DNA from 3 places in the Paenibacillus sp. FSL R7-0048 genome. Region 2 is predicted to be linked to each of the others. Evidence: riboswitches for the same ligand, from Rfam matches in the RefSeq annotation. Region 2 holds a riboswitch; each other region holds the start of a gene.

Region 1 (8,685 bases), 1.3 Mb from region 2:
TTGCAGCTCATCTCCTTGCAGAGTTACCAATTGCCCGTTCTTATTTATAGCTAGTGCACTATGCAGGACATCTTTGATCTCACCGCCATAAGCACCTGCGTTCATATAGAGCGCTCCACCAACTGTTCCTGGAATGCCACAGGCGAACTCAAGACCCGTAAGCTCCTTATCACGCGCATATCTGGAAACATCAATTATTTTGGCACCACATTGCGCATATAAGAGATTGTCGCGAATTCCCATTTCGGTAAGTCCTGCTGTTTGCAGAACGATTCCACGTACCCCTCCATCACGGATAATCACATTGGAGCCATTCCCAAGTACCGTAAGGGTTATCCCATTTTGTTCTGCATATGTAACGATCTTTTGAATTTCATCATAAGTAGCTGGTGCAGCCAAAATATCAGCTTTGCCGCCCATTTTAGTGTACACGTGATCTTTTAAATTCTCATGACTTTTCACTATTCCTGCGGTCATTAGCTGCTCTAGATCATCTTGAATTTTGTCAATATTCATGTTTTCATGCTCCTTTAACCATGTATAAATGATGGTCCTTGATCTATTTTAAAGAGTTATTATGAAATTGTAGGCAACCACAACTGTAACAACGAACAGGCTCCCTTGTCAATGACGGGAGCCTGTTCGTTGTATGATTTTAGATGATAATTACACAGCTTTATAGGCAGCAAGCTCGTAAGGAAGACACAGTGGCACACCCGTACGTGGATCCGGAACGATATCCGCTTCAATTCCAAACACTTCCCGCAATACATCTGGTGTCATAACCTCAGTAGGTGAGCCTTCGCTAACCACAGTACCGGACTTAATCGCTACCATATGCTGCGCATAACGAGTAGCATGATTCAAATCATGCACGACCATGATAATGGTACGGCCTTCTTCCTCATTCAGCTTTTGCAAAAGTTGAAGAACTTCGAGCTGATGCGCCATATCTAGGAACGTTGTAGGCTCGTCAAGGAATAAAATATCTGTTTCTTGAGCCAACGCCATAGCGATCCAAGCGCGTTGACGTTGTCCACCAGAGAGACGGTCAATAGGGCGATCATGAAAAGATTCCATGCCCGTAACAGAGATGGCGTTGGAGATGATGTTGCGATCCTCTGCGGTCATCGTGCCAAATCCTTTTTGATGAGGGAAACGACCATAGCTGACCAGCTCAGATACCGTCAGACCGTCAGGAGCCGTTGGGTTCTGCGGTAGAATCGCTAGCTGACGAGCAACCTCTTTAGTTGAAAAGTTATGGATCGATTTGCCGTCCAGCATTACGGTGCCACTCTTCGGCTTCATAATCCGGGCCATCGTTTTGAGGATTGTAGATTTACCGGAGCCGTTAGCGCCCACTAGTGCGGTGATTTTCCCCGTAGGGATAGACAAGTTCAATCCCTTAACTATAGTAGCCTCAGCATACCCAATACTTAATTCTTCTGTATTCAAACGTTCTGACATGATCTACAACTCCCTTAAAAGTTTTATGGAGCTATGCTCCTAAGTATGAACTAATTTACGCTTTCGACTTGGCGAGTAAATATAAAAAGTAAGGTGCGCCAATAATCGCAACCACAATGCCAGTAGGAACTTCGGCAGGTTGCAATACCCATCTACCAATGGTATCAGCGGTAATCATAAGAAGCGCCCCTGTCAAAGCACTAGCAGGTAATAACACCTGATGACGGGGTCCCACCAGCCTGCGAGCCAGGTGTGGTGCTATCAGGCCGACGAAGCCAATACCTCCACTTACCGCGACGCAGGAGCCGGCAAGCGCTACGGCTGTTACCAGAAGGAGAATACGTTCCTTCTCCACACGCATTCCTAGACCTAATGAAGTATGGTCCCCTAGATTCAATACATTTAGAACCCGGGCTTTATAGAAGGCGAACGGTAACAGAATCGCGATCCAAGGCAGCAAAGCAAGGACGAATCTCCAATCCCCACCCCATATTTTCCCGGCGATCCAAGTAGCTACAAATTGATAATTATTAGGATCAAGCCTAAGTGCCAATACAAGCTGGCAAGCATTGATTCCTGCAGCGACCGCAATCCCGATAAGGATCAGCCTTGTAGGAGACAGACCATCTGCCTTCCGGTAGGCAAGAATATAGATTAAAGCTGCGGTCAGGCCAGCCCCACCAAGCGCTAGGAGAGGCAAGACAAATACCGGAGCTGCTGTTGTAGCCGGAAAAAACGAGATAAAAATGATTACCGCAAAACCTGCACCAGCACTTATGCCCAGCGTAGCCGGTTCTGCGAGTGCATTACGTGCGAGACTTTGTAGAATACAGCCCGATACTGCAAAGCCCGCTCCAACTAACAATGAAATTACGATGCGGGGTAATCTGAAATCAAATAAAATAAGCTTTTGCTGATGTGTTCCATCACCCATGAGTGTATGTAATACCTCTAGTGGGGATAGACGCATAAACCCTGTATTCATACTGACTATAAACACAACGACGATCAGTATAGCAAGGAGCACTAACACCGTTAAGGCGCGTGTGCGGCGTTCTTTTTCATCTGGAGTAAGGGTTAATTTGGGCATTACAGCTCCCCCTTCCGCTTACTCGCTAAATAAATAAAGAACGGTACGCCGATGATGGCAATTAAAGCTCCTAGCGGTGTCTCATAAGGTGCATTTATCATTCTTGCGGCAATATCTGCAAAGATAATCAATAAGCTCCCTAGAACTGCCGAGCAAGGGATAATCCAGCGGTAGTCCACTCCAACGAAATAACGTGTAACATGTGGAATAATTAGTCCTATAAAAGCAATCGGGCCAACCGTTGAAACCGCACTTCCAGCTAAGATAACCACAACAATCATACATGCCAATTGAACTAACCTTGTCCGCTGCCCCAGACCAACCGCAACTTCTCTTCCTAAGCTGAGCAATGTGACGGATCGTGATAACATCATCGCTGCAATTAAGGCTACGGCCACCCAAGGGAATATAATCTTGATCTGAGTCCAGCTAGCTCCACCCATCCCACCAGCTAACCAGAAGGCTATGTCCTGAGATAAGTTGAAAAGAATAGCTACTCCCTGACTAATAGCAACCAATAAAGCACTAACTGCCGAACCTGCTAATGTCAATCGCAAGGGGGTCAGGCCATTAAAAGAAAGCGAACCGATTCCGAATACGATAAAAGAGGCCACAGCGGCACCGATAAAGCAATACAACATTAGTGAAGTGAATGAGAGTGAGGGTGCAAAAGCAAATACTATGGCCAGCGCTACCCCTGCTCCTGCATTCAAACCTAACAGCCCTGAATCCGCAAGCGGGTTTCTTGTCATCCCCTGCATGATAGCCCCTGCTACTGCGAAGCAAGCACCGACTAAGGCGCCAGCAATAGCACGTGGAAATCGCAGTTCTCTAATCACCTGATGTTTTTGTAAATCTGGATTGAAATGAAATATAGCTTCCCATACCGTAGCTAACTTGATATCTGCCGCACCCACTGAGACCGAAAGTGCCAATCCGAAGGCAATGGCAGCAAGTCCAAAAATAAGAATACCAATGGCAGCTGCCGGTCGGGTATGTAGAGCTTTTTTGGGTTCATTTTTAATACGATTTGCGAAATCTGAGGGTGAAACCATGAGTCGTCTCCTTATTCAATAGTTACAATGGTTTATATGATAACAACAATCATTCTCATTATCGCAAAAATATTTATGTTGTACAATTGCAGGAACGATTTTTCCGTACTATGGGATTGGTTTATAAAAAAATGGTGCAGATCTTTGTATCCCGAGATACTTGATCTGCACGCCCTTCCCCACCGAAATGATCAGTCTCATTCATGGTGAATTACGACTTTTATTTCACAAGACTTTTTAGCACATCGTCAATGATTTTGCTGCCAGCGTTCGCCCCACTGTAAAGCCAGCTGCTTGTTGAGCTCATTTCATGCACATTTCCAGCTTTTACAGCTGGGATGCCCTTCCAGATTGCACTATCTAGGATTTCCGAACCTTCAGTCTTATCACTATTTACAAGGAAAATATGATCTGCGGTCAGCTCAGAAAGCTTCTCTAGTGAGATCGGATTCCAAGTTGCTCTTGTTCCTACTGGGATCTCTGTTACTAAGTTAGGCAGCGTTACGCCAAGGTCTGTATATAATACAGCTCCACTGCTGCGGGTTTCGTCTACAATATAGAAGTTTTTTTGCACCAACCATAAAATAGCCGCGGACTCTTGTCCAATAGCTCCTGTAAGCTGTTCTTTCGCAGCCGCTGCTTTAACATCATAATCTTTAATGGCTTTTTCTGCTTCAGGGGTTTTGTTCAAAATCTCACCCATCTTAAGCAACGATTTGCGCCAATCTTGATTTAGTTCATCCCCAATTACATAAGTGGGTGCAATCTTATTCAACTGATCGTAAATCCCGTTCTGAACAGAAGACTCCGATGGGATGATAATAAGATCCGGAGCAAAGCTGGTTACAGCCTCTAACGGAAGGTCGTAACTAATTGTAGGAACATCCTTCAATTCAGTGGCCAGATAATCCTGAACGCCGTTTGTAACTGACCATTGAGCTACTGGAGTTACACCCAGAGTTACCAAAGAGTCTTCCAAATATGAACCCAGAACGCGCTGTGGATTAGCCGGAATCGTTACTTTATGACCCATTGCATCTGTTAACGTCTTAGGTGCAGCAGGTGCCTCTGTAGATTCTGCTGTAGGCGCTGTTGTAGGCGCTGTTCCTGCATTTGATGAGCTTTCAGCATTATTATTACCACAAGCGGAAAGTATTAGCGTCATCACTATTAGTCCGCTCATCGTCACTTTCATGCTTCCTGATCTTTTTCTGTTAAGCCAAAACATTAAAAACCCTCCTATATGTAACTGCTTTGATATTCAAAGGTGACCTTTACCTCTGCTTCACTTTTAAATGATATTGATTCTCATTCTCTGTGTCAACATATAAATTTCAAATTCTGTGGATTTGCAACAATTTCCTTCATATAAAATACAAAAGAGGTTATATTCCGAACGTTCCGGATATAACCTCATCTTTAATCTTCTACTTATTTATTTAAATGATACGGGACAGTCGCTACTACAACGTCCTTTTGATTCATTAGATACGAGCGGATTAAAAAGCTGGTCTGATTATGAAGCACGGCTTGCCACCAATGTTTGGTAATAAACTGTGGAATCAAAATCGTGATGTGATCCGTCGCAGCGGTCTTCCACTCTACCGTATCGATAAACTTCACTAACGGACGAATGATACTACGATATCTGGAACGAAGAACAATCAGGCGTACACCTGGATTCCATTCCTCCCACCGTTGCTCCATCTTATGAATGTCTTCTTCATCAAAGCCTACATACACAGCAACAACATTATCTGTTAGAGACTTCGCATAGCTGATGGAATGTAATACAGCACGTGTAACCCCTGCAACAGGAACAACTACAGTACTTCCTTTAATTACAGGTTTATCAGTAGCCGGACATATACGCAGTTGATCCGCAGTATTCAAATAATGCTTATGAATACGGTGGAACACGAACATTACAGCAGGTAAGAAAATGAATGCCATCCATACGCTCGAGAATTTAGTAATGATAAATATAAGCGTAATCGTCAATGTAGTCAGCATACCGATGGTATTTACTACAAATCTTTTCACCCATCCAGCGGGTCTTGTTTTGATCCAATGCACCATCATCCCCAGTTGGGATAAGGTAAAAGGAATGAACACGCCTACCGCATATAGTGGAATCAAACCTTCCGTATTCCCATGGAATGCAGTCACAAGTATGATAGACATAACTCCTAGAAAAATAATGCCGTTTGAGAAGCCCAGGCGGTCACCACGGACCATAAATGCATGTGGCAGATATTTATCTTTTGCAAACATAAAGGCGAGCAGCGGAAACGCTGAATATGCTGTATTAGCTGCCAAGAACAAAATCACTGCTGTAATCCCTTGAATGAAAAAGTACAATCCGCCACGGCCAAAGGTCGATTCAGCGATCTGAGAGACAACCGTAGCCTTTTCATCTGGCACAATCCCATACCAATATGCCAGCACAGTGATTCCGGTAAACATAAAGCCAAGGATAAGTCCCATGATCATTAGCGTCTTGGCTGCATTTTTCTCAGCCGGTGCCTTAAAGTTTGGGATCGCATTAGATACGGCCTCAACCCCCGTTAGGGCTGAACAACCAGAGCTAAACGCTTTTAATAGTAGAAACAAACTTACATTAGATACGGCGCTGCCTATTTCAGGAACATTCGCATGCGCGCCACCCATTGCATATTTAACGATACCGGAGATAATCAGAACAACAATCGAAACCACAAACAAATACACTGGAATTGCGATAAATGAAGCCGATTCAGTCACTCCGCGAAGATTAATGATTGTTAATAAAACGATAACAGATACAGCGATGAGAACAGTATGATTATGAAGACTTGGAAAAGCCGATGTGATCGCATCCGTCCCTGCCGAGGCACTAACCGCTACGGTAAGAATGTAATCCACCAATAATGAACCCCCAGCGAGCAGCCCTGTCGGAATACCAAGATTACTCTTGGCTACGATATAAGCTCCGCCTCCTTGCGGATAAGCAAAAATCGTCTGCCGATAGGATAAAATCAGGATGGCCAGCAGGCCCAATACGGCTAATGCAATTGGCAGGGAATACCAGATGGCAGTAAACCCGGCAGCCACTAGTACAATCAGAATTTGTTCCGTTCCGTAGGCTACAGACGAGAGCGCATCAGAAGACAGAACAGCCAGTGCTTTAACCTTGGATAACTTTTCATGATCGAGTTCATTCGACTTCATCGGACGTCCGATCAATAGTCGTTTTACCTTGCTTACCATGGTGGATACAGTTCCTTTCTTTGGGAGCTGAAACGGAATTTCCGTGCGCTGTTTTCATCGGTGGATTTCATAAATGCAGACACAAAAATAAGCATACGGAAATGATCCGCATGCTTATGCATGGTCATTTTCCCACCTTGCTTACGAGGTTAGCTGGCGGATTCGGGCTGTGGTTATAGCCCTACGGTAGAGGTCTGTTCGACCCGGTTCCGATTCACCCCATTGGCATGAATGCCAAGTTTGGTTCCCCCGTTTTTCCTAAGAAAATTCAGCGCATATTCAACTTCTCACAAGGTCTAATATTAGTCTACAAAGTGCCTACAGTAAAGCGTTGAAAAAAATGAAAAAAGAATGAAAAAACATCCAATAAGCTCAAATATAGCGTCTTATTGGATGCTCTCTTTCATTATCTTCAATTATCCCTCTAGCCCGTGATTTTAATACCTTTTCAGCTTTTTTGTAACTTCCAAAGTAAAAACTAAAATCCTAAGCTCTCCTCAGCATCTACTTCAATCACTTCTTCTTCCCTACGTCCATACCAAAGAAGGAGACTTATTAGAGCAAACGCTATTAAAGCTAACAAAGGAATCGTTATAAATCCGAAGTAGTTCAAGTAATCTTTATTACAAGGAACACCAACTGTACAAGGTAGAACTTTACTTAATGCTGGAATCTTCTGTTCCGCATAATGATAGATTGAGATACTGCCACCAATCAAACTTAATGGAAGCACATAAGGAATGATGCGCTTATCTCCACGGAAAGTGGCAATTCCCAACAAAAATAACTGCGGATACATAAAAATCCGCTGAAACCAGCAAAGCTTACAAGGTTCATACTTCAAGACTTCACTTAAATACAAGCTACCAGCTACAGCAACCAAAGAGACGAACCAGGCCAGATAGAGGCAGTTACGCTTGCAAAAAGATAGGAATTTTGTCACTTTGCCTCCACTGCTTTTGCGGCGGTGTTAATTTCAGATGTAATCGCTTCAATATCGAAAGGTTCAGCCGTTTTCACTCCATTAATGTAGAGCGAAGGCGTAGTTGTCACGCCTGCGTCAGTTGCCAACTGAATGTCTTTCTTCAGCTCATCTGCATAAGTTTTCTCTTGGATGTCTTTACGCAACAGATCGTAATCGATCGCTAATTTCTCTTTTTCAGCAAGGCTTACCAAGAAATCCTCAGTGGCCCATTCCACGCTCTCATCCCCTTGCTGCGCATACACAACATCATAGAACTTCCAGAATTCATCCTTATTCTGATGGTATACAGACAATGCAGCTAGTGAAGCTGTCTCAGAGTCAGGACCAACGAAAGCCATATTTACAAAGTAAAGAGCTGCTTTTCCCTCGTTGACAAAATCTTGAACAATTTTCGGTTTCATGGAGCCAGCAAACTGGGAACAAGCTGGACATTTGAAATCACCAAATTCAACAAGCTTAACAGGTGCATCCTCATTACCAATCCTAGGTAGCTCACTGTAATTGAATTCTACCGGTTCTCCTGTAGAGACATTCTTTGCTGCATCTTTCGAAGCTAACATAAACAATCCAACAAAAATGATAACTACTACAGCTATTGAACTAATAACTAAAATTCTCGTTTTCTGCTTCTGTTGCTCCTGTTCTACCCGTCGTTTCTCTTGTTTGCTCAACTGGGGAACATTTGGACTTTTTTTAGGTTTACTCAAGGAGAATTCCTTTCTGTCCTCTAGGGACTAATGTAGTTTTTATCATATACATTTAAAATTATATAATTATTAATCTCTTTTTGGCAAACAGTATGGTCAAAAAAAACAGCGTGACTCCAAAAGGAGAAACGC
Region 2 (11,645 bases):
GCGCTGGGGTATCTTTCTCCAGTTCGTTTTGCTGAGCAATTGACTAGAATGTCTGTTGCGTGACTGTCCACTTTCTTGACAGAGATCCATGGGGTCCGATAAGTTGCTGAAAAGGCGACAAATTAGTAAATAGCGTCATTGGAGTCCGAAAGCCTCAGCAGGAGATCATGGTAGCAGTAGCAGTAGCAGTAGCAGTAGCAGTAGCAGTAGCAGTAGCAGTAGCAGTAGCAGTAGTAGTAACAGTAGTAATAGACCGAGCGAATGACCATACTTCAGCGGTATCGGACCCAGCACACCTTAAATGCAGGAAAATCCGCCATTTGGAGTATTATCGGACCGCATAGCTCCTAATGGCGGAAAAATCACCGTATAAGAGCCCATTTCTAAGGAATAGCTGCACTGGGATCCGATAAGTTGCTGAAAAGGCGACAAATTAGTAAATAGCGTCATTGGAGTCCGAAAGCCTCAGCAGGAGATCATGCATCTAGCGCAGCTTAATAATCTAGCAGACGTCCATTATCATGCCATTGCCCGTACATTTTATTTTCTTTAGTGTTTGCAATGAATTTGTCTAATTTACTCTTAAATAAATCTGGCTGATGTTTATTGCTTTGGATCGTGTCGATCCGAACTCTTTTATAAAGGGGGGGAAAGGCCCGGAAATTCTCATATACTTGACTGTCCTCTTTTAGCCTTTGCTCTATAATCTTATCTACTATAAAAGAATCAGGGTTCATATCAGGAAGTACCCGTTTTCCTTCAGCACTCATTAACCCCAGCTTTTCGAGGCGGCGGACACGCTCTTTATTCAATTCAGTCCAAGAGCTTCTTTTGCTTCGGGGAGAGAGTCTTTGCGCCAGCTCCGTTTCCGAAATTTTCTTTTTCACTCCATCGATCCATCCAAAACACAAACATTCCTCAACTACGTCCAAATATAGCAACGTTTCTGGGTTTGGCGTCATACTAACGAGTACCCAACAAGATTGTTCAGTCTTACAATTCTCCTGCAGCCAAACTCTTAAATCTTCTCTCGTTTTTACTGTAATTAGATTTTTAATCTCCATAATTAAAATACAATTTCCTTTCTAGGTATGGAGTGGAGCGTCTTGCCCATCCGAGATTAAATTGCTTTTGCAGGAACCTGATACCAAAAAAGAGCATAGTCATTCATGGTGGAAGCATGGCCTAACTGCCGTAACATAGTAGATACATTGCCTCTATGATAAGTCCCGTGATTGGCGACTTGCAACACAATTTCTGATAGGCGTGTTTGGCGGATTCCGGCGAATGGATTGTCAAGCAGAATGGTTTGCTCCAAATCGGATTGGTTGTGTAACCATGCTTTGTATTGTTCTGATAGATGGGCAAAGATATTTACGTATTCATCCACAGAATCTAGAATGCTCAAATTTAGCGGGATACTTTGTTGAAAAGCCTCTGGCATGGCAGTGCCTGTTAATACAAGATACCACATCGTATCAACCGCATAGATATGGCTAAGGGCATGAGCGATGGTGGGAAATGAGCTGTTCACTTCTTGACTTAGCACAGAAGGCGGGAGTTCCTTGATTCCCCCCAGGATAGTTTGGTTTGCCCATGTGTGGTATTTAAACATTTCTACTGGATAATTTGTCATTCGTACATTCTCCTTTTGAATGGTCATGGATTTGTTTTTTGTTACTGTAGTTAATATAAAAGAAGAAGTATGACATCAGACTGTCATACTTCTTCATAAAGTTTGAGTGTGTTTTGAAGCTGCTCTTTTAAAATACCTCGCAATGCAGGGGGTTCGAGGACTTCGGCGCCGCTGCCAAAACTCAGCAGAATGGACCAAAGCCAACGTGCTTCCAATGGCTTATACACAGGAATTCGCATCGTCATGCTTTTATCGGAATGAAATTCCTTGTCGACTTGATGAAACTGATCCAAAGCTTCTGCCAAAGCCTCAGGGTCTACCCGGATCACTATTTCCTCCACCTGATCTGCCCTGTTTGAACAGCCGGCCTCTTTGGGTACCTCATGTTGCGAATGAAAGGTATCCTGCGTCAGGAACAAATTCAGCATCCGGGAAAGTCGGAACTCCCTATAGTCCTGCCGAGCCCGGCAATAACCATAGATGTACCAGTTGCTATATTTAAAATGAAGCTTTACTGGTTCCATTTCACGGGTTGTACGTTCATTTTTTACACTGATGTAATCAAAACGGACAACATTTCGTTCCGCTATAGCCGCACGTAAAAGAGGAAGTGCGTCAGGATCCGTACGCCGGGTTTCAAGATCCACCGCGAGACTAGAGGTCTGTGGCTCCGTTCCAATCGTTTGCAGCCGTTCAATGGTTCCTTGCGTATGCTCATCTTCAAACACGGAAGAAAGACTGTTCAGTACAGTAATCAGAGAAGTGACATCATACGAACGGAGCAGGCTTTTATCCATTTTATATCCGTCCATAATGCCATATCCACCTTTAGTTCCCTGATACGATACGACCGGGATGCCAGCGGCACAAATCACATCGATATCTCTATAGATCGTTCGCTGGGAAACCTGAAACTCTTCAGCCAGCTTGGAGGCAGATAAAACTTCGTGGTTCAATAGCTTGTAGATCATAGAAATCAATCGTTCCAATTTCATGTGTGCATTCCCACCCATTAGTCCATTTCGTGTTACAGCGTGATTATATCATAGAATTTTTCGGGCAAATTTTGGGCGGGAGGAGTTTTGTTGTTGGCGATGAAGAAATATTCTATGACAGAGTCGATTAAATCTATTTACAGATTAAATCCGCAGGCTCGCCTGATAAATCATTAACAGAAATAATAGCATCGTTTTTTTTCACAGGTGGGGTCCAATATTGCTCATTCCCAGGCAGGTCATCGAACCATTCGGCGTCCTTTGGACAATCTAGAATCATAAATTTTCCGTATTCCTGATCTCTGGATTGATGGTATTTGAGATAGGCTTTTCCGTTATCAATGGCGAGAATTTCTATTTTTCCTGAGGTGTGGCTCATGGATAAGCGTACTCTTTTGCCAAGTCCTGAGGTTCTGGCTTTGGCTTCTTCTACAATTTGATAGACTTGCTCGAGCGGTAATACGAAATCCCGGTTTCCGGCTACGGGCCGGTTCACAAAGAAGTAGTAGGGTGTAACGCCAGCCCATGAAAGCCGGTCCAGTAGTTCCCCTAAAATAACGGGATCATCGTTGATGCCTTTGAGGATGGGGGTCTGATTTACGACAATTGCCCCTGCGTTGTGGAGAGCTTTAAATGCTTTTTTGGCTTCAGGTGTGATTTCACGAGGATGATTGATGTGCGCCATAACATAGATTCGTTTGTCTTCGGTAGAGTAAGTACGAATCAGCTCCAGCAGTTCTTCGTCTTCAGAGATCCGCATTGGATTAAATACGGGAATTTTGGAACCCAGTCTAATGATCTTAACATGCTCAATGCTTCTTAGATTTTCAATAATGGATCTTAGCTTCGGTGTGGAGAGAATTAAACTGTCCCCGCCCGTAAGAAGTACGTTGTTAATCTCCGGATTATTTGCGATATACTCCAAGCCCGGAGAGACATCAGCCATCGCCTCTTTCACGTCATTTCGGAACAGACGCTTACGGAAACAGTAGCGGCAATAAGCCCCGCAGACCTCGGATACAATCAGCAGTGCAGTTGTTCTATACTTGTGCTGACAACCAGGTACCACATAATTCGTGTCCTCATCGGAGGCGTCCCAGCGCCCATACTCCAGCAGTTCACCTTCGTTAGGAATAACCAGCTTACGGATGGGATCATTTGGATCATCCCAGTTAATCAAAGACAGATAGTAGTCATTTACACGAAAAACAAATTTGTCCGTAATTTCTTTCAGATTCTCTTTTTCCAGCTCAGACAACATAGCTATTTTGTTAATATCCGTGAAGTACTTTACCTTTTGCACGTACATCTCTCCTTTGTCTCGTAGTGTGAGAAATGAGGGAGCCTTAGTGTCAAAGGCCAATCTACTGCCAGCAGGGTCCAAAAAAGCACAAAAAGAGACCCTTAGCAAGGGTCTCTGGTTATGTAAATAACATGAAAAGCAGACCCATCCACTGCTGACGAGGTTAGCTGACGGACTCGGGTAAGATGGTACCCTACATTCTAATGCTCAATGATTCGCCCCAATTAACTGGTTCCCCCGCTTTTCAACTGTAAAAGTTGGAAATTAAGCGTAGATAAAGTATACCCTATCAAGTTTTGAAAAGTCAAAAGAGAATCCTAGATTCACTTTCAATTGCTAGCGCTACTTCCGCCGAGTAGTTTAGGCAACAGCGTTAGCAGCTTCTCCCGGGTTAACGCATCACTAGAGTTCCATTTGCTTCCGTCGAGCAGATAAACATGTCCCTGACGTACTGCTGGGAGATTGTTCCAAAGTGAACTGTCTAGTAATCGTTCCATCGCAGCTCGCGAGTCTTTGCGTTCCGGAATGAGCATGAAGATATGATCTCCGGCGTAGGCAGGCAGTCGTGTTGGATCAACTTCGGCGAACCCTAACTCTTCGTCCAATATGGCCTGGATCTCTTCGGTCGGTTGTAAACCACATGGGGCATAAAGCGCAGTGGAGAATCCGGACATTCCCATAGCATACAGATGATCTCCATGATCATAGACCAAAGCAGAGGCGGTTTCTCCAACTTGGAGGGTTGTCGTGTAAAGCTGCTGCCACATGGCAGCGTTTTTGATTGTGAATGACTCCAGCCATGCTTCGGCTTCGCGCTGTTTACCTAGCCAACTGCCTAGTGTCCGCATTCGTTTGTCGAGAGATGCAAATGAATCAAAGGTGAGTGTCGGAGCGATACCAGAAACTGCTCTGTAGGCTCTTTCATCACTATTTGCCAAAATGATCAAATCTGGGTTTAGGGAAGCGGTCAACTGCGGGTCCAGTGGAAACCCGACGTTGGCGAGCTTCTTAAGCCGATGTTTATAGACGCTGTTCCGGGCGAACGCTTCATCTCCACCGATAGGCTTTACGCCTAACGCGAGAAGGTCGCCAAGTGTTTCGCCATGATAGACAATACGTTTCGCTCGCTCTGGAATCTCCACCTCATGACCCGTCCAATCCTTGACGGTAAGCTTACGACCTTTCTGATGTGCATATTGTCCGGGTGTAACTCCGGTTTTTTGCCGAAAGCGGCGGCTAAAATAGTATTCGTCCGAGAAGCCGACCAGTCTGGCGATTTCCCGCAGTGGTTCAGTCGATTCCTGCAGGAATCGTTTGGAATGATTAATGCGCAGATCCGTCAGGTATTCAAGCGGCTTTTTACCCGTAAGCTGCTGAAAGATCGGTGTATATTGCCAGATTGATATTCCCGCCAGTTCAGCTAACTGCTTCACGGTGATACTCTCTGTATAATGCTCCTGAATGAATGTTATGGTCTTTTCTACGGATTCCGTAGGACTTGGCAGGTGTTTGGAAGGGTAATTATGCTCAAAAAGTAGCAGCAGCAATTCTTGGAATTTTAATTGTCGCTTGAATTGTTGTACATCATCGGTGTTATTCCTGTTCATGAGCAGGTCTTCGACTAGTCGGATTACCTTGGTGAACGGGTGCACAATTAACTCCCGTCTGCCGGAAAGCAGCTCTCCAGAATATCGTTTAGGATCCTCGGTTGTATAAATTGCTGTAAAGGTGATGAGGTAATAATACAACGTCAGCTCCTGGTTGTCCGTACTATAGGAGATTCCAGGAGATAGTAGATAACATTTATCCGTACTTAGTATCACGCTTTGATCATCGAGGTTCAATTGTCCGTTCCCTCCAGTAAATATGAGAAGGGTATAGTCCTGGGTTGTACGCGTTATAGAGCTTGAATCGGCAGCTTGAATCATCAGTTCGGCCTCGTTTAGCTGAAATAGCAGAGAGTGGAGTGGGGGGCAGGACGATGATGTATGCAGCATGGGTTCAGCCTCCGTTCATTTGGTGAGAATGATTATCAATGAATTCATTGTATATAAAAAAAAGAAGCATATCAACAGCTGTTGACATGCTTCTTGCAGTTTTTTATCAGCCTTGTGTTAAACTCTTCATCACAGAAGGTTAATTCATATTCAATAGCTGTGGAATTTCGCCAAGCAGCCATTCTCTTGTTGTCGCATCACTTGAAGTCTTCATGATGTCTTGTGTATAGACATATCCGTTCTTGACGGCAGGAAGGCTCTTCCAGATAGGGCTCTTTAATAGATTCTCTGTGGATTGTTTTGCTTCTTCTGCCACTGGAGTCAAGAGGAATATCCGGTCTCCGGCATATTCTTTCAGGACTTCCATGGATACTTCCTGGAACCCTTTACCTTCATCAAGGATCGTTTGAATAGCTGGAGTTGCCTTGAAGCCATTCTCCCCATAGAGTACCTGGGAAAGTCCGGTTGCAGCCATTATAAACAGTCTGTCTCCTGGATAATAAGTGAAGACCGCAGCCGTTTCGCCCTCTTTCATGCCTGCGGATTTCAATTGCTTCCACATGTTCTCTTCAGCGGTTTTATACTGCGCAAGCCATGCTTCTGCTTCAGTCGTTTTCCCAACAATTCCACCAATGTCCAGCATACGTTCCTGGAGTGGGGCAAAGGTATCAAATATTATAGTGGGTGCAATTTTGGAGAGCTGTTCGAAATCAGCTTCATCTGTGCCCGCATAGATGATCAGGTCAGGCTGAAGCTCCAATGTTTTTTCCAGATTGATAGGGAAGCCTACATCCTCCACACCTTGTAATTGATCTTCAAAAACCTGGCCTTCACCCATAGAAAGAGGATAACCTACCGCCTGCACACCAAGTGCGAGCAAATCGCCATAAGTTTCTCCAGAATAGATAATTCGCTGCGGATTCACCGGAATCTCTACAGTATGCCCTATGTAATCTGTATAGGAGCGGGTAGTCGCTGCTGCTTCATCTGTACTGCTATCTGAGGGTTCTGCTGAAGGTACCGCGGTTGCAGCGGAAGAGTTCCCGGTTTTGTTCACCGTACTATTGGCAGAGGATTGTTCCTTTGAGTTTCCGCACGCCAGTAGCAATGTACTCAGCAAAAATAGTACACATACCACAGCGAAGGACTGTCGTACCTTGTTCATATCTTATTGCCTCCCTATTATATGTAACGACCACCAATAATGATAATCATTCTCGATTAAAATATATCATAAATTAAAGCCTCTTTTTACTCAATGGACAAAAAATAACCCCGTAATTTGATTTGTACAATCAAGTAAAAAGGATGTGTTTAAAATTATTTTGAATTATTTTTAGCTGCTTGGAAAAATACTCTAAATAACAGCAATCGAGAGAAAGAGAGGGAGCTTGTCTTCATAATAAACTTGGCAAAGGAATCCCTTGAAGCACATAGGATTGTGGTGTTTTTTTGAATCTGATTACTGTTATGTATTAAGAAGTTCAGGTGATGAAAAAATCCAGGTTTGTCCACATTGATTGTAATCGTTATCATTACGTGGCATGTTATCTACCGTGCTTGACGTCAGTAGAAGGGCTTTGTTATGGTTTTTATAGTCAAACGCAAGCCGAAATAGCTTTTTGTAGAATATGCAGAAGGTTTTGCGTAAGATATTCTAACCAAACATAATACGAGGGAGATGGTTGATTGTGATCAAAGGAATTATTTTTGATTTTGACGGAACGATTATCGACACGGAGACTGCTTGGTACACCGCATTTAACGAGGCTTATGCAGAATATGGAGTGGATCTGACGCTTGAACAATATTCCACCTGCATCGGCACGAGCTTGAACAGTTTTAATCCTTATGAATATTTAATGACTGATCTTAAGCTAGCGATTGACAAAGAAGAGTTCAGTAAGGCTGTTAAACAGAGACACAGCAAACTTATGGAGCTTGAAACAATACGACCAGGCATTCAGCATTATCTTGATTCCGCCAAAGCAGCTGGACTGCGCATAGGGCTGGCCTCAAGTTCTTCACTGGAATGGGTGGGAAAATATCTGAATCAATTGGGTATTCGCGAGTATTTCGAATGTGTTCGGACTGCCGACCATGTGGCAAAAGTGAAACCAGATCCGGAGCTATATAACCAAACGTTAGCTTGTCTTGGAATCACAGCTGATGAGGCGGTTGCTATCGAGGATTCACCGAATGGATCTAAGGCAGCGGCAGCAGCTGGCATCCGTTGCATTGTGACGCCTAACGAAATTACTAATTTTCTTGAATTCGATAAGCAGCACCATAAAATTGATAATCTAAGTCTTCTTGAATTTGATCATGTAGTTACTCAACGTTGCTTCGTATAGAGAAACCGAGAAACTAAGTTCAAATTAAAGGGGGATACCAAATTGAGAGCCGTACATTTTGGAGCAGGCAATATTGGCAGAGGTTTTATTGGGCCTATGTTGTCGGACTCCGGTTACAATGTTTGTTTCGTCGGAAGAAATAAGAGTAAAATTGCCCAATTGCAAAAACGTGGGCAATATCCTGTCACCCTAGCTAACAAGAACAGGGACAGCTTTATTGTTGATAATGTTACTGCAATCAATCTGAATGATACTGAGGACGTTACTAGAGCTATAGCAGAAGCTGAAATTGTGACAACTGCCGTCGGAATATCCGCTTTAAAAGATATTGCTGAGACCATTGCGCAGGGCATCGAACGAAGGCTTGAAAATAGCAGAAATCTCAACCCTCTTCATATCATTGCCTGTGAGAATGGGATTGGAAGCAGTCAGAAGTTGAAAAAATCAGTTTATCGGCATATGAAGCAATCCTTCAAGGAACTTGCTGACCGCAATGTCGCTTTTCCCAATGCGATGGTTGACCGGATTGTACCTATGCAGAAAAATACAGATTCACTTGAAATCCTCGTTGAACCCTTCAGTGAGTGGGTTATTCCCCGCAGTGGGATGATTGGTAACTACAATGAAATTAAAGGCGTCCATTATGTGGATTCGCTGGCGCCATACCTCGAACGGAAGCTATATACTGTGAATACAGGTCATTGCAGTGCAGCCTATTTTGGATACCTGGAAGGTTATACTAGCATTCAAGAAGCGATGTCTGATCCCGAAATCAGAGCTCGTGTTCACGGGGTGCTTAAGGAAACAGGGGCCTTATTGGTGCATTTATATGGCTTCAAGCCCATAGAACATGACCGGTATATAGAAAAGATGATGGAACGATTCACTAACCCCAACTTTAACGATAAAATTACACGTGTCGCCCGCTCCCCGCTTCGCAAGCTTTCACCTAATGATCGACTCGTAAAACCGGCAATGCTTGCTCATGAACTTGGTTTTGAGACTTCACATTTAGTCTCAGCTATTGCTTCTGCACTTTATTTTGATCATGAAAAAGATCCAGAAGCCTTACAGCTTCAAGCGGACATCCGAAACCACGGGCTAAGTGAAGTCATTGCTGCACAACTAAAAATCCCCACGGAGCATCCGCTTCATGGTCGCATTATTTTGGAGTCCAACAAATTACGCGCGAGATATCCTCATAGGACTAGAATGAAGACAATAAGCGTCAGGGTACCCTACTTTTAATATAAAACGATGGTTATAAACCTATAAAAGAGTGTTCTCTGCTGGATGGGCAAGAACACTCTTTTTATAGGTTACGAAGTTCTGTAAGTGTCCCTAATCCAATTCAATACGCAGAACAACCGGAGTCTCACTTCGAACCGAGGTCGTTTTTATAACCAAGGCTTCATCGGTTCTTTCCCATGCAGGTTGTTCCTCAAAACCTAAGATTTTGATCTGTTTAATCATCCCATGGAAGTGCGCAGAGTTTTCTTTAAGGGATTTGATTTGCACTATTCCGTTGTTTGGATAGACAAGAACAGTAGCGTAAAGATAACTGCCTTTTACCGTAAAGCGAATATCTTCATTGGTGAAAATTTTTGTGATCCCATCTGTAAACTGACCTTCAACAATCTCCGTAGGGCCTTCCCCGAAGGTGCGCCAGTAGGTCGTATCATAGATTGCTTCACCATTCACCTTTAGCCATTCTCCGATGCCAAGCAGAATCTCCTGATCCTGAGCTGGAATGCTGCCGTCCGCTTTAGGACCTATATTCAGCAGCAAGTTGCCGTTTTTGCTTACGATATCTATTAGATCTCTGATAATTTCTACGGCAGATTTATAATCATTTTCCGGAGTATAACACCATGAATTTTTAGCAACTGCTGTATCCGTTTGCCAGAAATAAGGTTTAAGCCCGGAGAAATGACCTCTCTCAATATCTGGGATTGCTGAGCCAAACATGAAGGCATCATGCTTATAATTGATTGCAACCGGAGTGCCCCATTCCTCTCCCTTATTGTAATAGTAAGCGGCGAACTTTTTGAGATAGGGTTTGAAGGCAGCTGTATGAATCCACCAGTCAAAGTAAAAGATTTTCGGCTGATAATTGTCTACCAGCTCGCAGCAGCGAATCAACCAATCCTCCAGAAATTCTTGATTAGGTGGGGAGCCGAATAAATCGTGATGATCGGGTTCGGGCATAGATGGCCAATAGAAATCTCCACATACAAGCGGTTCATGGATATCGGAATCAAATTCCTTGCCATGAGACAGGAAGAACCAGTGCTCAGCCCTATGGGAAGATACACAAAACTCTAATCCCTGCTGCTCAAAAGCGTCTTTCATTTCCCCGACTAAATCCCGCTTAGGACCCATCTCATATGTGTTATAGTGAGAGTAAGCGCTCTTATACATTTGAAAGCCGTCATGGTGCTCTGCAACAGGCATCACGTATTTGGCACCAGATAATTTGAAGAGATTGGCCCATTCCTCAGCATTGAAATGCTCAGCCTTGAACAAGGGGATGAAATCTTTATAACCAAAGGTTTTATGCTCGCCATAGGTAGCAAGATGATGTTCATATTCCCGTGAACCCTGGATATACATATTTCGGGGATACCACTCATTGGCGAAAGCCGGAATAGAATAAAGGCCCCAATGAATGAAAATACCAAACTTAGCGTTCTCATACCACATAGGCACTTGAAATTGACTTAGTGAATCCCAATCGGCTTTGAATCTTCCAGTTGCGATCGTATCTTCGATTACTTTTAAATATTTGTTTTTATCCACCATTTTGCAATCATCCTTTCAAACGTTTATTTCTACTTCATTGTAGTGATTGGAGGTGGAAATCAAAATGTAGGACATTAACTTTTAGATGTACAAAACTAACCTGATAAGGCGGAGTAAGGGATGGATAACCATGTTTTGCTTACAAATTATTTATCCAATTTAAAGGTTGATTTATTTATGGCTGATTACAATCTTTGTGGCCGTGACTGGAGAGATCTTGACTACACACCTGACTATAGTAAATTTTATTTTATTTGCGATGGGGAGGGTTGGTTAAAGATTGGGGATCGAGAATATTATCCGAAGCCTGGTCAGCTTTTTTTGATGCCTGAGGGAGTTAAGCAATCTTATTCTTGCATAAGTGATCAACCCTTTGAGAAGTATTGGTGCCATTTCAGCGCAAAAGTCGGAGACATTAATCTATTCAAAATGTTAGAGTTAAGTCATGTATGCAGAGAAGTAGATCCTCATGTAATCCAAAAGATTTTCAGCAGCCTAACGAGTCATATGAAATCTGATGCGGTGTATGCTCATTTATTAGCCAAAAGTAAGTTAATG
Region 3 (11,645 bases), 3.4 Mb from region 2:
TAAACCAGCGAGCCATGCGACGATAGGCAGAAGCCAAGCATATCTCATGTTATAGGGAGATTGGGTGGCGTCTGTAGTAGACCAATTGTGCAAGGTAAACGATAATATGATGAACATAACCGTCTGCACCCCTAGCAGAACGAAAGCCCAGATGTATCCAGCCCGGATACTGTCCAACACATATTGTCCATAGCCGGGCTCTTTGGCGCGGGGCCAAGGGTTCATGCCTTCCTCTTTTCGCCATAGGCCATTGCCGCCCACTAAAGAGAAGTAGAGCAAGGAGGACATCAGCAGGCTGTACAAAGCATAAATGATAAACATAATGACAGAGGTAATCTGTGCTTCTAGCCCTTCGCCCGTTGATTCAGGAAGCATATTATAGGTGCTGATCATCATGATTACAAAATAGGCTGAGCTTAGGAATACTCCACGTTTAAAGGAAGTATGCTCTCTTCTAAGAATACTGTAGACGAGTGCCAGAATTCCTAAAATCAGTGTGGGTATACCGTAACCGAATAATGTTAGCTTTTCCGCTAAAGAGGTCTGTCCTTGTACGTAGGAGGTATGCCAAGCTGGTGCAGTGAATCCGGCATTAAAGCTGGATACCTGCTCTCCACTGAAATCAAAATAATAGTGCAATAAGGATTCGCCGACCTGAACAGTACTATCCGTATACACTAGCCCATGGCTTCCTGTATTCGATTCAATTTGTAGCTTGGCAGGATTTACTTCCCATTCCTGAAGCCAAGGACGAGCAAGATTCTCCTTCTGCGCTAGAGTGAGGTCAGCTCCCTTGTCCTCTTTTGCACCAACGGAAGCGATGCCTGGCCCCTCTTCGGAGGTAACTTTTGCAGCCTTTGAGAAAGCGACAATCTTACCGTTATACATATTGAGGTCAACGATGATTTGCGGCTCTTGCTCCGCTGAAGGAGTAAGCGTTGCCCGAAAGACATCAAAAGGATATTTTTGATCCAATTTTTTCTTGGTGTAGTCCTCCACAAGCTTCTCGCGAGACATATAACCATAAAAGGAAGAGTCCGTCTGGTAAAGTACATTCCATTGATCGTTTGGTGCTTCGGTGTAGTTGAGCTTTTGTTCTGCAAATAATATGGCTTGGTCACGGGCTTCTGCCTTGCTAATGACGGTGGTATCTTCACCTGTAGGGCTACTAAGCAGTGAAGGGGAAATCTGAAACATAATAAATAGAATAAGACCGATAATGCCCGAGATGATGAGCCTCTTGGAGAGGGCACGTTGCTGTAAGGGCTGGCCGACGGGATTCATGTAACGCCTCCTTGTTATGTACTGTGACAATGTTATGTTCCATTATAGTATTAGTGCCTGGTTGGTTACAAAAAACATTATATGTTCTTTTTATGGGTAATAGAGATAGTATAGAATAGTCATGTGAATTTATACCATGAATTTTATCGTGTTCATTTCTGCACGAATGATGAGAATCGGTGTAATTGCAGGGAAAACACGGAAAAGTGATGAGAAAAGGCACTCCTTTTGATGCAGTCTCTTTAAACCGCATTTTTTCATGTGAATGAGCATTAATTGTGTCTTTGTGAATTCACTAAATAACGTATATAATTTGTATGCAATTGTATAGTAGCCGAATTTCTGGTGAAAACGGGGGAACCATAAGAAGTGATGAAAAGTGGAGTGTACACGATAAATGGCACTTTCATCAGGGGTGAATTTCGTTCTGGGAACGAATAGGGCAGCCTGCACAGTCCGAATCCGACAGCTAACCTCGTAGGCTAATTTACTGCAGGAACCAAGTCAGCATTGGTTTTCCAGTGCTTTTTTTGTTGGAATTTTTGATAAGAAGGTGAGCAAAGTGGCTTCACAGTTTCGCAGGATTTCTGAATTTAAGTTTCTGAAGCTCTCGCCGCCGCAGATACTGGTGCTTGGTTTTGCATCGATCATTCTGATAGGGGCCTTGCTGCTTATGCTGCCCATCTCAAGCACAAGCGGGAATTCCGTGGAATTTATTGATGCATTATTTACTTCAACGTCGGCAACCTGTGTTACAGGGCTTGTTGTGCTGGATACCGGAACTTCGTTCACCATTTTTGGGAAAACCGTAATTATGATTCTGATCCAGATCGGCGGCTTAGGTTTTATGACCATGGCCACTCTATTTTCACTGGTGTTAAAGCGTAAAATATCTTTGCGGGACAGGCTAATCCTACAGGAAGCCATGAATCAAGGCTCTATGGAAGGAATTGTGCGACTGATCCGGAGAGTCCTCATATATTCTCTTGTCATAGAAGGCTGTGCCGCTGTGCTGCTGTCTATTCGCTGGGCTTTTGATATGCCGTTGGGAAAAGCGATTTATTATGGCATATTTCATGCGGTGTCTATGTTTAATAATGCGGGGTTCGATATTTTTGGGGATTTTCGCAGTTTAACTGATTATGTATATGATCCGCTTGTGAATATTATTGTGATGTTTCTGATTGTCTCCGGCGGGATTGGTTTTATTGTAATGTCAGATCTGGTGGAGTTTCGGGTAACCCGCAGGCTGTCTCTACATAGTAAAGTTGTCCTGTCCACCAGTACAGGGCTGATTCTGATCGGAGCTTTGGTTATTTTTATATTTGAGTTTACTAACACTCGTACCCTGGGTTCACTGAATTTCGGCGGTAAAATATTATCGGCCTTCTTTCAATCCGTGTCTCCCCGTACGGCTGGCGCGAACACAGTAGATATTGCTGGACTTCGGCAGGCTACACAATTTTTTATAGTGATTCTTATGTTTATTGGTGCTTCTCCGGGCTCAACGGGCGGGGGGATTAAGACAACAACCTTTACGATGATGATTGGTGCTGTAATTGCTATGCTGCGTGGACGGGAAGATGTTGTGTTGTTCCGTTATCGGCTGGCTCAAGAGCGCATCTACAAGGCATTAACGATCACGCTGCTGGCTTTGTTGTTAATCGCCTCTGTGTCGATGATACTCTCCACAACTGAAGACAGTAATTTCTTGGCAATCTTGTTTGAGACGACCTCCGCCTTTGCTACGGTAGGACTGACTATGGGGCTAACTCCGGAACTGTCAGCGATCGGTAAGATTCTACTCTGTCTGACGATGTTTGCAGGTCGGCTAGGTCCACTAACCTTAGCGTATGCACTCGGTCCCAAACAGGGTAAACCACTGTATAAGTATCCGGAAGGTAAAATAATTATTGGATAGGAGTTAATTAGAAATGAAAGCACAGCAATTTGTAGTAATCGGCTTAGGTCGCTTCGGTTCAAGCCTGGCGCTTGAGCTGATGGAAATGGGCTACGAGGTGCTCGGCATTGACCACCATGAAGAACGCGTGGAGGAAATGAGCGATCAGCTGACGCATACGGTAGTAGCAGATGCTACAGATGAGGGAATTATGCGCTCGCTTGGTGTACGGAACTTTGATTGTGGGATTGTTGCGATTGGTGACAATATGGAGAGAAGCATTCTGGCGGCCATTTTGTTGAAGGAGATTGGAGTCAAGCAAGTGGTGGCTAAGGCAATCTCTATCCTTCATGGCCGCGCACTGTCGCGGCTGGGGGTTGATCGGGTTATTTTTCCGGAGCGGGATATGGGGATTCGTGTGGCACATCAGCTGGTGACGCCCAATTTGCTGGATTATATTGAACTGTCCAAGGATTATAAAATTGTCGAGCTGACCGTACCGTCCTGCATGAACGGCAGAAGCTTGTCTGATTTAAATACAAGAGCTAAATATGGCTGCAGTATTGTTGCCCTAAATAGGGAAAGTGGAATAATCGTCGCTCCAACTGCCCATGATTATTTAAGTGAAGGCGATGTTATGGTACTCATTGGTCCTAATGAAAGTATTGACCGTTTTGAGAGTGAAGTTGTGAACCAAGAATCATAGGAAAAGAAGCTGACTCAAAAGTAGTGAATTCTACTTGGGGGCAGCTTCTTTTTTATGGAGTAAAGAGTAGGAAAAGTAATGGATTTCACTATGCCATATGGCTATAGACCACGCGTAGTGTTCTAATATATTGGTTTGTGCGGTGGACGAGTTGTTAGGTGTGATATTCGTACGGCTGTAGTAGATGATTTGTGGTATCTGTGACGGTGGAATATGGGCGATATGCGTTCTTTGTTTGTACGATGTACAGAGTGGGTGTGAACTAATTAGGGAAAACCTCCCTAAAAATAGCCGCTATTCGCTCTAAATGAACGACATCAGGGAATTCCTCCCTAATAAACAGTGGGATTCCTTTATTAGTTACTGAATCAGCCGAAAATTAGGGAAGTTTTCCCTAATTTTAAGTCTGCTGAACAAAAATCTCTAAATTTCAGGGAGAAATTCCCTAATTACGCTATAAGTACTTCACTTATTACCTCATTTGGAGATCACTAGGTGCGCCCTTGATTCATTTGGTCCGGCTTTACTGCTCACGTTCTGTCAGAAACATCTCTTCGGTAACTTGCACCAGACTGCGAGCCGCCGTGCTCATGCTTCCATCGTCACGGTAGATCAGGCAGGTGGTCCGTTGAGTCTGCTCCAGCTCCTTGATATGTAAGGACACCAGCCCGCCGCCGTTCAGCAGTTCTGGACGCAGATAAGACTTTGGCAGCAACGCAGCCGCTTTGACAGTCGGAAGCAGCCGTACGATGGCTTCGAAGGAGTCAATCTCCATGCGCACATCGGGATCAATCCCGCAGCGCTGGAATAGATCGTCCGTCAGACGCCGGTACCAGGTCCCCTTTGAGAAGAGAATCATAGGCAGCCGGGATAGATTATCCATGGTTAGCTTGGAAGATAAATTTAAAGGATGCTGCTCTGAGACGACCAGTCGCAGTTGATCCTCAAACAGAGAAATGCAGCGTAACCCGGGTTCTTGAATAGAGGAAGCGATCAGACCTACATCTGATTTTCCCTCACTAACTGAGGATACGATCTCATGCGTTCGGCCTGTGATCAGCTTCAGCTCTGCGGTCGGATATTTATCCATATAAGCGTTTACCAGCGGCGGAAGCGTGGTCTGCAGTGAGGTAAGACTAGCCCCCAAGGTGACAAGCCTTGGCTCCCCCTCTTTAAATTTGGAAAGGGCTTCCAGAAACTTGGAACGCTGCTGCCGTTGTTCAAGCGCATAGGAATAAGTGAGACGCCCAACCTCGGTTAATTCCAGTCGTTTGCCATAACGATTAAACAGTGCGACCCCCAGACGTTCCTCGAGTTTAGAAATTTTGCGAGACAAGGCGGGCTGGGATAGATTGAGCTGGCGTGAGGCCCGGTTTAAGCTGGAATGTTCCACAACTGCTGCAAAAACATCTAAATCGTCAAACATAATTGAGTTCCTCTCCTAATGCGATGTACGATCAGTAGTGATGAAATTCATAGCCGTAAGAGTAACTGTTCTTATTACATAAGGAAAATCAGGTTATGTCGGAAAATGTTGTTTTGCTAAATGAGAATTATTATCATATAAAATCTATTCTTATGCGTTTATTGTATAACGTTTAATAATTAGATTGCAATTCCCTTATAAGCGAAAAAAGAGTAACATGAAAAGTGACACAAGATATTCACATTTTGTGAAAAATAAAACTAAGTCCGGTAAACTCTAGGATAACGGTAAATTAAGGAATTATGTCATTGGATTGTCAACGTTATCCTGTGTCAAATGTAGTTCCGGCGGTGAATACCCATTAATGAAAACGCTGTTTTAATCGGAAAGGGGTTACTTTGTATGAAAGGATTTTATTCCAGAAAGATTCATTCCTTGCTAGGCGTTATCCCACTTGGAGCCTTCTTCATTGAGCACATGATGACGAATTTTGCGGCTGTAGAGGGTGGCGCTTCCGGTTTCACTGACAGCGTGTTATGGCTGAACAGCCTGCCGCTCGTTTTCTTCCTGGAATTGTTCGGTATATGGCTTCCTCTGCTGTACCATGGGGTATACGGACTTTATATTGCGTATCAATCCAAGCCGAACTTGAACCGTTTCAACATTGAAAGAAACTGGCGTTATACCCTGCAACGGATTACAGGTATTGTTACCTTCATCTTTATCGTCTGGCACTTGTTCCAAACACGGGTTCAGGTGGCGGTGGGTAATGTGGAGCACGAAGAATTAGGCGGTCTGATGCATGATATCGTGACTCAGCCACTTCTGCTGACACTGTATATTATCGGTATCGTTGCTGCATGCTTCCACTTCTCGAACGGTCTCTGGTCTTTCTTGATCAGCTGGGGAATTACCGTAGGTCCACGTGCACAGCGGGTATCTTCTTACCTCTGTCTTGGCATATTTGTATTAGTAACTTTCATGTTCCTGATTTCGCTGGTTACTTTCCGTGACAGTGAATTTCAAACTGCAGCAACCATTGCCCAGTCCATAAAGACCTTCATTTAATTTAAGAATCCTTTCTGATATTTTCGATAAAAGGAGTGAACTATCATGGCAACATCCGATATCATTATCGTGGGCGGCGGCCTGGCCGGCCTGATGGCTACCATCAAGGCAGCGGAAGCTGGTGCGCATGTCCATTTATTCTCATTAGTTCCTGTAAAAAGATCACACTCCGTATGTGCGCAAGGCGGCATCAATGGCGCTGTAAATACCAAAGGTGAGGGCGACTCCCCTTGGGAGCATTTTGATGACACCGTCTATGGCGGTGACTTTTTGGCGAATCAGCCGCCGGTTAAGGCGATGTGTGAAGCTGCGCCAGGTATCATTCACCTTATGGACCGGATGGGCGTTATGTTCAACCGTACGCCGGAAGGCCTGCTCGACTTCCGGCGTTTCGGCGGAACGAAGCGGCACCGTACAGCTTTTGCCGGCGCGACTACAGGCCAACAGCTGCTGTACGCGTTGGATGAGCAGGTGCGCCGCTGGGAAGCTGAAGGTCTCGTAACTAAACGCGAGAACTGGGAGTTCCTTTCAGCTATCATCGACGACGAAGGTGTATGCCGAGGCATCAGTGCCCAGAATCTTAAGACGATGGAGATTGAGACTTTTCCTGCGGATGCTGTTATTTTGGCAAGCGGCGGGCCGGGTATTATTTTTGGCAAAACAACGAACTCCGTAATTAATACAGGGACAGCCGCAAGTGCGGTATACCAACAGGGCGTACATTATGCCAACGGAGAATTTATCCAGATTCACCCAACGGCTATTCCGGGAGATGACAAGCTCCGCCTGATGTCGGAATCGGCACGTGGCGAGGGCGGCCGTATCTGGACTTATAAAGACGGGAAACCGTGGTATTTCCTCGAAGAAAAATATCCGTCCTACGGTAACTTGGTGCCGCGCGATATTGCTACACGTGAAATTTTTAATGTGTGTGTGGATCAAGGGCTGGGCATTAATGGCGAGAACATGGTGTATTTGGACCTCTCTCACAAGGATCCGAAAGAGCTGGACGTGAAGCTTGGCGGGATTATTGAAATTTACGAAAAATTCATGGGGGATGATCCCCGTAAAATACCAATGAAGATCTTCCCGGCTGTGCACTATTCTATGGGCGGCATGTGGGTTGATTACAATCAAATGACGAACGTTCCGGGTCTTTTTGCAGCCGGAGAATGTGAATATCAATATCACGGAGCGAACCGTCTAGGCGCCAACTCTCTGGTATCTGCTATTTACGGCGGTATGGTCGCAGGACCAAAGGCTGTTGAATACATTAAAGGCCTGAAGAAATCATCGCAGGATATCTCTTCTTCCGTATTCGATAGCTTCCACAAAAAGCAAACGGACAAATATGAGTCTCTATTGGCAATGTCAGGGACAGAGAATGCTTATGTGATCCACAAGGAACTGGGCGAATGGATGACCGCTAATATGACCGTGGTGCGGCACAATCCGAAGCTGGAAGCGACCATTGGCAAAATCAAAGAGCTTAAGGAGCGTTATCGCAAGATCAATATGAATGATGCATCGCGCTGGAATAACCAAGGTGTGGCCTTCACTCGCCAGCTCTGGAATATGCTGGAGCTGTCCGAAGCGATGACACTTGGAGCGCTTATGCGCAATGAGAGCCGTGGTGCACATTACAAACCGGAATTCCCGAATCGTAATGATGAGGAGTTCTTGAAGACCACAAAAGCAGCCTGGACTGCAGAGGGTCCACAAATCTCCTACGACGAAGTGGATGTCTCGCTGATTCCTCCACGGGTACGCGATTATTCGAAGGATTAATGCTTTCCAGAAACAGAATAGCTTGCGAGGCAAGCTTCATGAAATAAAATCAGGCAATTTTAGGAGGGAACCATTATGGCGGAAACAGCTGCAGCTCCCAAAAACGTAAAGTTTATCATCACCCGCCAGGACGATCCACAAAGTTCATCGTATGTCGAGGAATTTGAACTTCCTTATCGTCCAGGTATGAATGTGATCAGTGCTTTGATGGAAATTCAGCGTAACCCTGTGAATGCCAAAGGTGACAGCACAGTTCCCGTATGCTGGGATTCCAACTGTTTAGAAGAAGTGTGCGGAGCTTGCTCCATGGTGATTAATGGCAAACCCCGCCAAGCCTGCGCTGCACTTATAGACAATCTGGAGCAGCCTGTACGAATTGAGCCTATAAAGACATTTCCGGTGGTGCGTGACTTAGTCATTGACCGTACCCGGATGTTCAATGCACTAAAAAGGGTGAAAGCATGGATTCCGATTGACGGTACGTACGATCTTGGACCGGGACCGCGGATGCCGGAGAAAAAACGGCAGTGGGCCTATGAATTATCCAAATGTATGACCTGTGGCGTATGTTTGGAGGCTTGCCCGAATGTCAACGAAAAGACGGATTTCATCGGACCGGCAGCCATTTCTCAAGTACGTCTGTTCAATGCTCATCCTACAGGTGAAATGAACGCTGACGAAAGATTGGATGCTCTGATGGAGGATGGCGGGATCGATGGCTGTGGTAACTCACAGAACTGTGTACGCGCTTGTCCAAAGGGAATACCTCTTACGACATCCATTGCAGAAATTAACAAGCAAACAACGAAGCATATGTTCAAACGTTGGTTAGGTGTGTAATTAATAGTACCGCCAAATGTTTATCTATTGAGCTATCCTCAAAGTGGATTCCATTCGCTGGGGGGTAGCTTTTTTTATGTTGTTATGACTCTCTTATCTGCTTGTGGCGGGAAAGTCTTGCAGGGCTGGAGCAGGTTCAGAACATTGACCAATTTATGCTATAATATCCATTGTTAACGTAATGTTAGCTGTGGAACAAGGAGGAATAATCGTGATTTGTCGGGAGCAAGATGGAGCAATTGTAATGGTTAAGCAGCATGATCACGGGAAACTTGCCGGAGAGCTGGCCATTGGGTTCAAAGAGCAGCATGTGCCAACTGAAGGACGCCGGGAAGAGGTACTGTGGGCAGTAGCCCAGCATGATAGGGGTTGGATTGATCTCGATGAGACCCCTTTCTGGAATGATGCGGAGCAAGCACCCTACACCTTTATTGATTTTCCTGTAGTGCCTAAGTTGACCTTTTATAAGCGTGGATTAGATGAGATCGAGGAACACACACCGTACGGAGCGTTGCTGTGCAGCTTGCATTTTGAGCGGCTTATTAAGATTGCGGGACTCGATTATCCAGAACTTACATTGTATCAAGAACATGAAGAGGAACGCAGAGCACGTATCCATCGGGAACTTGAAGCTTCCAAGCCTATTGGGGAAGATGAGCTGTATTATGATGCCCGCCTTTTAGAATTCTGCGATGATCTGTCCTTGTATTTGGCCTTAAATGAGCCAGGGTGTCCGAAATCAGAGGAGCATCCATGGTGGCGTGAAGGGTTCTCAGGTACTGAAGATTTCAGTTTTACGTCAGGTCGTGTTATCACAGCGGAGTGGCAGGATAAGTCAACGTTAATGCTTGAACCGTTTCCTTTTGAAAAAACGCTGGAAGTAGCATTTATGCTGAGACGAGTTCAAAAATCAGAAATCGCAAAAAAAGGGATTGCACGCGCTTACAGCGAAACTCCGGAGAAAGAATGCCGGATTGTTCTAACTGCCCGAAATAATATATAAGTTATTATTTGGACCATCTGTTTTTCGGGGAAAAGGTAAAGAAAGGAGAATCTCCCTATGAAGATACAATCGTCTGGGGCTTCTCCCAATAAGAATGGCGATAAGATCCACAAGGACACCTCTAAGGGGCGTTCTGGTGGCGAGTCAACAATTACCCGCCGGCAGTTCCTGACTCGGGGTGCGGCTGCTGTAATCGGCGCAGGATTGCTTACAAGCGGATATGCATGGCAGGGGGAGCCGAACTGGATTGAGGTCACTAAGCTGGACTTGCGCTTTAAGGAGCTTCCTTCCGCTTTTTCAGGGATGAAGCTTGTTCATTTCAGTGATACGCATCTCGGATTTAATAAGGATGCCAGGGATCTCGCCCGGCTCGCTAAACATATAAGTAAAGCTGAACCGGATCTTATTTGCTTCACGGGTGACATTGTGGACAGCAATCCTGAGGATCTTGTTGAAGCCGTACCGGTGCTGGCAGCGTTAAGTGCGCCATTGGGTAAATTTGCGATATTAGGCAATCATGATTACAAGAATACCCAGCTGGTTACCGAGCTGCTGGAGTCTGCGGGCTTCCGGGTGCTAAGGAATAAATCCTACCTTCTAAAAAGAGGCGGGGCAGTTATGGCGGTTACGGGTCTGGATGATCTGTTACACGGTAAACCCGACCCAGCGAAAGCAATTGCTGGTGTTCCTGAAGGAACCTTTAACGTTCTTTTGATGCATGAGCCGGATTATGCGGATACCGCACAGGCCTATTCATTTGATCTACAGCTTTCCGGGCACAGTCATGGCGGACAAATTCGCCTGCCCTTTATAGGTGCGCCATTTACACCTTATGGATCACTTAAATACATAAATGGATTGTATTATACAGAAGACAAAGCCATGCCTGTGTATGTGAATAGAGGGTTTGGAGAGACATACATGCCTTTTCGGTTATTGTGTAGGCCAGAATTAACGGTTCTGACGCTGCATCGGTCCATGAGCTGATTAGGCTGGAATTTTAGCTGCACGGAAGGGGAGAGAAGATGAGCACCTATGGAGCAGTGTTGTTAGAGACACAACATGGTTTAGCGGTAGATCTGAGGCTGATCATGCCTGAGGATGTTTTAGCTTTGCGGCAGCTACTCTCCCATCCAGATGTGCAGCGCCATATTCTAGTACGCTCCGGCCCTGGATCAGTATCTGCCCAGGTGGAGAAGCTGGTAAACCGGATGTTATTTGCCTTCGATCCTTGTGCGCTGCATGCCGGGATCTATTTAAAGGGGCAGCAGCGGTTGATCGGTATAGTGGCTTTGCAGAATTGGAACCGCCGTGAGGGCACAGCTACCTTAGGATATATGCTGGACCCGGCATGGTGGGGATGCGGGCTGGCGACGGAGGCCGTGGGTTTGTTTTTGAACTATAGTGTTCATACCCTTGGGATAACAAGGATCGAAGGACGCTGCACAGGAGATAATATTAGATCGGAACGTGTGATGCTCAAGAACGGTATGAAGCTGGAGCGGGTGATGCCCAAAGTCGGCTCCTTGGACGATGTAATGAAAGTATTCACATTGTTACACAAATGAAATAATGCCGTTATCAAACTCTAACAGTGTGCGGTTAAACTAAGTACATGACCCCCTTTTAA

Evidence for each region. Region 2 has a riboswitch for cyclic di-AMP ahead of NSQ91_RS11450 (KamA family radical SAM protein). Riboswitches for the same ligand answer to the same signal wherever they lie in the genome.
Region 1: it holds a riboswitch for cyclic di-AMP, as region 2 does, so the genes downstream of both, NSQ91_RS17380 (APC family permease) here and NSQ91_RS11450 (KamA family radical SAM protein) in region 2, are expected to answer to the same signal.
Region 3: it holds a riboswitch for cyclic di-AMP, as region 2 does, so the genes downstream of both, NSQ91_RS26710 (TrkH family potassium uptake protein) here and NSQ91_RS11450 (KamA family radical SAM protein) in region 2, are expected to answer to the same signal.

The regions. Positions count from the first base shown of each region.
Region 1 covers NZ_JBBORF010000001.1:3,893,069-3,901,753, forward strand. The annotation lists gene murB (UDP-N-acetylmuramate dehydrogenase) at 1-516, opposite strand, end outside; gene NSQ91_RS17360 (ABC transporter ATP-binding protein) at 667-1,467, opposite strand; gene NSQ91_RS17365 (FecCD family ABC transporter permease) at 1,523-2,557, opposite strand; gene NSQ91_RS17370 (FecCD family ABC transporter permease) at 2,557-3,612, opposite strand; gene NSQ91_RS17375 (iron-hydroxamate ABC transporter substrate-binding protein) at 3,833-4,840, opposite strand; gene NSQ91_RS17380 (APC family permease) at 5,044-6,861, opposite strand; cyclic di-AMP (ydaO/yuaA leader) riboswitch at 6,986-7,145, opposite strand; gene NSQ91_RS17385 (disulfide oxidoreductase) at 7,340-7,804, opposite strand; gene NSQ91_RS17390 (DsbA family protein) at 7,801-8,553, opposite strand.
Region 2 covers NZ_JBBORF010000001.1:2,633,390-2,645,034, forward strand. The annotation lists gene NSQ91_RS11425 (IS3 family transposase) at 1-63, shown strand, start outside; gene NSQ91_RS11430 (hypothetical protein) at 168-344, shown strand; gene NSQ91_RS11435 (YdeI/OmpD-associated family protein) at 495-1,064, opposite strand; gene NSQ91_RS11440 (DinB family protein) at 1,121-1,636, opposite strand; gene NSQ91_RS11445 (helix-turn-helix transcriptional regulator) at 1,720-2,631, opposite strand; gene NSQ91_RS11450 (KamA family radical SAM protein) at 2,765-3,940, opposite strand; cyclic di-AMP (ydaO/yuaA leader) riboswitch at 4,072-4,215, opposite strand; gene NSQ91_RS11455 (AraC family transcriptional regulator) at 4,264-5,931, opposite strand; gene NSQ91_RS11460 (ABC transporter substrate-binding protein) at 6,071-7,096, opposite strand; gene NSQ91_RS11465 (HAD family hydrolase) at 7,623-8,285, shown strand; gene NSQ91_RS11470 (mannitol-1-phosphate 5-dehydrogenase) at 8,328-9,533, shown strand; gene NSQ91_RS11475 (alpha-L-fucosidase) at 9,627-11,087, opposite strand; gene NSQ91_RS11480 (AraC family transcriptional regulator) at 11,208-11,645, shown strand, end outside.
Region 3 covers NZ_JBBORF010000001.1:6,026,894-6,038,538, reverse strand. The annotation lists gene NSQ91_RS26715 (CPBP family intramembrane glutamic endopeptidase) at 1-1,284, opposite strand, end outside; cyclic di-AMP (ydaO/yuaA leader) riboswitch at 1,607-1,784, shown strand; gene NSQ91_RS26710 (TrkH family potassium uptake protein) at 1,847-3,205, shown strand; gene NSQ91_RS26705 (potassium channel family protein) at 3,219-3,890, shown strand; gene NSQ91_RS26700 (LysR family transcriptional regulator) at 4,414-5,316, opposite strand; gene NSQ91_RS26695 (succinate dehydrogenase cytochrome b558 subunit) at 5,719-6,384, shown strand; gene sdhA (succinate dehydrogenase flavoprotein subunit) at 6,430-8,172, shown strand; gene sdhB (succinate dehydrogenase iron-sulfur subunit) at 8,248-9,012, shown strand; gene NSQ91_RS26680 (DUF3891 family protein) at 9,224-10,015, shown strand; gene NSQ91_RS26675 (metallophosphoesterase) at 10,073-11,002, shown strand; gene NSQ91_RS26670 (GNAT family N-acetyltransferase) at 11,041-11,583, shown strand.